Flocculibacter collagenilyticus: one gene and its partner. The protein of the gene in region 1 interacts with the protein of each later gene in a pairwise test. Links are inferred from orthologs where the notes say so. Each region holds a gene or a part of one and is shown on either strand. Other genes may lie near its edges. The genes, in order: HUU81_RS11850 and HUU81_RS02835.

The links.
Region 2: the proteins of HUU81_RS11850 (region 1) and HUU81_RS02835 interact in binary tests that used the Escherichia coli proteins (3 or more experiments, as listed by UniProt). The link is inferred for Flocculibacter collagenilyticus from one-to-one orthologs.

What each region holds. Positions count from the first base shown.
Region 1 is NZ_CP059888.1:2,667,514-2,670,842, forward strand. The notes cover bases 279-3,277. They hold HUU81_RS11850 (RodZ domain-containing protein), read right to left. Parts: upstream 2,269-3,277; coding sequence 1,288-2,268; downstream 279-1,287. Other genes in these bases: ispG (flavodoxin-dependent (E)-4-hydroxy-3-methylbut-2-enyl-diphosphate synthase), read right to left, coding at 279-1,283; pilW (type IV pilus biogenesis/stability protein PilW), read right to left, coding at 2,268-3,277. Also shown: hisS (histidine--tRNA ligase), read right to left, coding at 1-34; more of ispG, read right to left, coding at 183-278; more of pilW, read right to left, coding at 3,278-3,329.
Region 2 is NZ_CP059888.1:641,613-644,852, reverse strand. The notes cover bases 161-3,070. They hold HUU81_RS02835 (rod shape-determining protein), read right to left. Parts: upstream 2,183-3,070; coding sequence 1,139-2,182; downstream 161-1,138. Other genes in these bases: HUU81_RS02825 (formylglycine-generating enzyme family protein), read right to left, coding at 2,981-3,070; HUU81_RS02830 (thiol-disulfide oxidoreductase DCC family protein), read right to left, coding at 2,405-2,860; mreC (rod shape-determining protein MreC), read right to left, coding at 163-1,002; mreD (rod shape-determining protein MreD), read right to left, coding at 161-163. In the rest of the region: more of mreD, read right to left, coding at 1-160; more of HUU81_RS02825, read right to left, coding at 3,071-3,240. UniProt on the Escherichia coli protein: Forms membrane-associated dynamic filaments that are essential for cell shape determination. Acts by regulating cell wall synthesis and cell elongation, and thus cell shape.

The DNA of each region.
Region 1 (3,329 bases):
TCATTCCTCTAATTGCTTGAATTTGTTTTACCACTGATTTAGTTTCCAGTTGTTTCTATTGTTGACAAAATAGCGCGCATTATAGCCGTTAACCTTAATTTGATAAAGCACAGGGTGTTGATTAACGCTCAAAAGCATTGAATGCTAGGACATATTAAAACGCACGCTTTTTCATTCGGTAATTAAAGATTCGTCACTTTAATCCGGTTGCTTAAATATTGACGTACTTGAGACTCTAATTCATCAACAATATTATCGTTATTTATACGCAGTTTTTGTCGCTCACCGTTAACGTATAACCCACTTCTCGTTTTTGCCCCTGCAAGACCTACATCAGAAACTAACGCTTCACCTGGTCCGTTAACAACACAGCCAATAACCGATACCGTCATAGGGTCGATGATATCTTCTAAGCGCTCTTCAAGCGCATTCATTGTATTTACTACGTCGAACTCTTGTCTTGAACAGCTTGGGCAGGCAATAAAGTTAATACCTCTTGAACGAATACCTAACGACTTGAGAATATCAAAGCCAACTTTAACCTCTTCTACTGGATCTGCGGCCAATGAAATGCGCAACGTATCACCAATGCCTTCAGCTAAGAGCATACCTAAGCCAACCGCAGACTTAACTGCACCGCTTCTAAAACCACCAGCCTCTGTAATACCAAGGTGTAAAGGTTGTTCAATTTGCTGAGCAAGAAGTCGATATGAGCCGACAGCCAAAAATACATTCGACGCTTTCACACTTACTTTAAATTGGTCAAAGTTCATGCGATCCAATATATCCACATGGCGCATTGCAGACTCAACCAGTGCTTCAGGCACAGGTTCATGATATTTTTCTTGGATATCTTTCTCTAAAGAGCCGCCATTCACGCCAATTCGAATTGGGATCCCTTTATCTTTGGCACAATCGACTACTGAGCGAATGCGTTGCTCGTTACCAATATTACCTGGGTTTATTCTTAAACAATCAACACCGTATTCCGCTACTTTTAGTGCTATCCGATAATCAAAATGAATATCAGCAACTAAAGGAATAGATGTTTGCTGCTTAATCAATTTAAATGCTTCTGCGGCATCCATTGTAGGAACCGACACGCGCACAATATCGGCACCCGCTTGTTGAATTGCTTCAATTTGCTTTACGGTTGCAGCAACATCGGTAGTTAATGTATTCGTCATTGACTGAACTGAAATAGGTGCATCACCACCTACAAGTACATTACCTACTTTTATTTGTTTGGACTTGCGTCGCTGAATCGGAGATTCACTAAACATAATTTTACTCTATTGGAACTTCAAAATTTGCGGCAATATTTTGCGATAATGAAGACAGATCAACATCTTCACCATCTAACTGAATGATAACAGCACCCGGGCTACATACTGTAACTTGGAAAGGTGCAATACCTTTTACATTCATTTCGTAACCTTCTTTTTTGGTACCGTAAGCAATGCGGTCTTCTGTTGAGTCCACCACATTTATCCAACAATCCTTTGAAAAAAGCATGGTTAATCTGCTCGGCTCTGCTTGCACCCACTCACCTTCGGCGTTTTTACTAGTTTGCGCAACAGCAGCAAGATCACTTGCCGTTAATGTTTCACTTTCGCTAGATGTACTCGTATTGCTTATTTCTTTAGCTGTAGTCTGCTGATCATCTGGATTTTGTATATTGGACGTATCGGCTTTATTGCTTTGTTGTACCTCAGCATTACTCGCTACTTTTTTTTTATTACTGGTATCCGTGTTTATTGCTGCGTTAGCAGCATCGTTCGATGATTCAGCTGGCAATGCTACTTCAACCGCTTCTCCAACTGGCTCTCCTGTCGATATTTCCAATGACGGCAGTGCCAATGTGTCACGCTCTTGCCACCACCAAGCCAAGAAAGAGGCCACAATAATAAAACCAACAACATAGCTCACCCACATTAATTTTGTGTCATGACTTAGTCGTTCAGTACGTTTAGAAAATGACTGCATTTCAGAAGACTGTTTTGTAGCCACATCGAAATGCTCAAATGCAGAAAACACTTCGCTTTCAGATACATTAACTAATTTTGCATACGCTCTAATATATCCACGAACAAAGGTTTGTGAGCCTAATTTCTCAAACTCGTTTGACTCAATATTTTCAATTACTGCAGGCTTTAAATTAAGCTTAGCCGCTACATCTTGCTGCGACAGCCCTTTGCTTGCTCTCGCTTCTTGTAACAGTTGTCCTGGCGTGACAACTTCAATATTTTCAGATAACTCTTCACTCATTAGTATTTACTCGGATTAACGATTATTATTTTCTGACCGAGCGTTATACGATCATCTTTTTTCATTTTATTCCATTTTAATAACTTGCTTAAGCGAACTTTATACTTCAACGCCAACCCGTATAGGGTGTCACCCTCTTTAATAGCATGATACACCTTTGGGCTCTTAAGATAGACTTTAGAGTCTGCGAACAAAGGCCCGTTTTCGGTTAAATCATTCCACTCCATTAACTTTTCCATGCGAATGTTATATTTCATTGAAATAAGATACAAGGTATCGCCTTTTTCTACACGGTGAAATGGCACTTCAACTTTCTTTAATCTAGCAATGATCTGGTTCGTAGTAAGATCATCATATGCGTCTACCTGTTCGAACACTTGACTGTTAGTACTGGTAGTACTGGCCGTTTCATCAGTTACATCCTTTACAGCTTGCTCTTTAACAGTATCACTATCAGAAACAGAGCCATTAACTAATAAAGGTTCTGCATCTTCTTGCTGGCTTTCTCTTTTATTTATCGTTGGTTTAGCACTTAGTCTAGATAAAACCTCATCACTTCCTTGCTTATTTTGAGCTGTCTCAATGCTAGTTTGAACAGTAGAGGTTGCCTGCGTATTTATTTCTACACTAGAAGCCGCAGGTGATTTTTTCTTTACAATCTTAATTTTAGGAGCTGCACTTGGTTGACCGCGCTTTTCACTCTTATTAGTCGTTTGGTCAGCATTACCATGCATCGTTGATGCCTTAAGTAACTCTTGTAATCGATGCTCTTCGTATCTATTTTTTAGTCGCTCAAACTCACTCGTGTGTAATCTATTTTTAATATAGCTCTGCGCTTCATAAGACTCAGGAAATAGTTTCACTAACATACTAGCGTAAGTTTTAGCAGCATCCACATTGCCCATGATCCGCTCTACTTTATGCCTAAGCATCAAGCCACGAGCACTCATTTTATTGTTTTTATCCATTCGCTCTAAATATGTGCGGGCAGCAACATAGTCGCTCTTAGCATACGCTAATGCCGCTAAACTTAATAAAGTGTTAGCTCGGAATGGGTTATG
Region 2 (3,240 bases), 2.0 Mb from region 1 along the record:
TGACCCGATTTGGTAACGCGATAGACCAGTACATAATTACCAGCAGTGGCCAATCTGGCCTAAAATACTCAAACGCTAAGGGCATCGGCATAATCGCTAATACTAACGACAGCAACAGCGTAAAACTAATAAATAAAGGGGAATTACTGCGTTTAGTAACCATTATTGACTCACCTGTTCTTTGCGCTCAGGCCATAGTAAAAGTACATATCGAACACGATCTAATAGTGCTTCAGGTTCTGCGTAAATTTGTGTAAACGGCAAACTTTCATCACGATTAATAAATGTGACTTTAGCCACTGGGTAGCCTTGTGGAAAACGGTTGCCTAAACCAGACGTCACTAATTTATCGCCCACTTTAATATCCGTGCTGTGAGGAACATGGCTAAGTTTCAGTTGCCTTAGTTTGCCGATACCCTCAACGGTAGTGCGAATATCATTACGCTGAATGCGTACAGGAATTGCATGGGTGGTATCTGAAATTAACAACACTCTGCTTGTAGTAGTGCCTACATATAACACTTGCCCAACTATGCCAGAATCATCAATAACGGGCTGCCCTTCATATACGCCATTGGTAGAGCCGCGGTTAATCACCACTTGATGGCTAAATCTATCACTGTGAACGGCAAGCACTTCCGCAGACAGTTTTTTTACATCAGTACGCACCGGAGAGCTCAACAATGCACGTAGTTTTTCATTTTCATTTTGTAAAAACTTAAAGCGTTGTAATTGTTCGTTTTGAGTAAGGATTCTTTCGCGTAACTGGTTGTTTTCCGACATTAATTGATCACGGGTCATTACTTGTTGAGCAGACCAGTCAAGCATTTGCTGAGGCAAGCTTGCCATGTAAATTAACGGGCTAACGAGTGAATTAAGGTAGGTACGAATTGTCGCTGAACTATTAGTAAAGTGATCTGCAAACATCAGCACAATGCTGAATACAATAGCAATTAGCAACCTTAGTTGCAGGGATGGGCCACGCCCAAAAATTGGATCCATATATAATGTCTAGTTAGGTATCATTAATGTAAAACAAGAACAAATATGAATAACCAGCGTTTGCAGATAAAGCTCCTTGTTCTTGTTGAACATGCTTATTCACTTGTAAAATGGCGGCTAGTGCCGCCATTCATAATTAGTCGTAACTGAACACGTCTCCGCCGTGCATATCAATCATTTCAAGCGCTTTACCGCCACCTCTTGCAACACAAGTAAGTGGATCGTCAGCGATAATGACTGGAATACCCGTTTCTTCCATTAATAATCTATCTAAATCTTTTAGTAGTGCGCCGCCACCGGTTAACACCATACCACGCTCTGAAATGTCAGACGCTAATTCAGGTGGTGACTGCTCAAGCGCTACCATCACAGCACTAACAATCCCCGTTAACGGCTCTTGTAATGCTTCAAGAATTTCATTGCTGTTTAGTGTAAAACTACGAGGCACCCCTTCCGCTAGGTTACGACCACGTACTTCAATTTCTTTCACTTCGTCGCCAGGAAACGCAGAGCCAATCTCATGCTTAATACGTTCTGCTGTTGCTTCACCAATTAAACTACCAAAATTACGTCGTACGTAGTTAATTATTGCATCGTCAAACTTATCGCCACCAATGCGCACAGATGAAGAGTAAACAACACCGTTCAATGAGATAATAGCTACTTCGGTAGTACCACCACCAATATCAACAACCATCGAACCAGTGGCTTCTGATACTGGTAAACCTGCACCTATGGCCGCTGCCATCGGTTCTTCAATTAAATACACTTCACGTGCGCCAGCACCTAAAGCCGATTCACGAATAGCACGTTTTTCAACTTGGGTAGCACCACAAGGAACACAGACCAAAACGCGTGGGCTTGGTCTTAAAAAGTTATTGTTATGAACTTGTTTGATGAAATATTGCAGCATTTTTTCTGTAACATAGAAATCTGCAATAACGCCGTCTTTCATTGGACGGATTGCTTTAATATTGCCAGGCGTTCTACCTAGCATTTGTTTTGCTTCTTGACCTACAGCCGCAACACTTTTTGGGCCGCCAGCACGCTCTTGACGAATCGCAACAACAGAAGGCTCGTTAAGTACGATGCCTTGTTCTTTTACATAAATTAACGTATTCGCTGTACCAAGATCGATAGATAAATCATTAGAGAAAACACCGCGGAGTTTTTTAAACATGGATGTGAGAATCCTTTACAATAATTACCAATAAGTACGACTGCGCTAACTTTACCAACGGACCTACTAATCAGCAAGTGCATATCCTTAATTAAACTGATGTTTATAGGAAATATTGTGTTTTTATCGCATTTTAAAACGAGCATAGACGATAAATGCCAAATTATGCAATTTTTATGTATCAGCTTAAGGAACTTTATTCAGCAAGAATGGCCGAGTGGTTTACTTAATAAACCTGTCGTTATGATCAGCAGTAGGCAACAAACACGTGTCGTAGCGACCAAATAATCTATACCTGTTTAGTGCAATACAATCGTACAACCAATCACGGAGTGAGCGCGGAATTACGCTAAAAATGCACAGTATCTTCCAAGGAAAGCCTAGCTCACTCATAATCTTAAAAAATGCAGTGCTTTGTGCAAAGCAGCGCTCGCTTTCCACATACAGCATCGTACTAAACTCGATTGTTGATAAACCAAAGTGACTTAGTATTTGTTGCCCTTCATCAGACTGCACGCTACACAGTTTAAATTTACGCTTAGTGTCGTAAGCAATAATAAACTTGCTCCACGCATTGCATAACTTACATACACCATCAAATAAGATAACGCGATCACCCCGTTCAACGTTTGGGGGTAACGCTACCAATTTTGCTGTATTTAGGTGCTTATTTGACATGCTCTTTAAACTCAAAACTATCTTACACTCTACTTTACCGTAATCAGCAAAAAAGGGGCAGATAATTGCCCCTTTTTAAACCATGCGGTTGCTTTAATTTTGCTTGTATTTACGCTCTCGTTAGCGCTCTCGGACAACCCTAAAACCGATGTAGTTAGAACGAAAATCGCTTGCCAGCGGAATGCGCGTTGAAACGCGGGCTAAGCGCGGTGCAAAGTTATATGCGCCACCTCTTACAACCCCTTCACTGTTTTCACTTTCCGACAATGTCCATTCCCACACATTACCTACTGTGTCATATAGCCCAAATTGATTGCGCTTAAACGAGGCAACAGGCGAAGAACCTTTGTTTGACCACTGCGTGCCACACCAGCCACAGT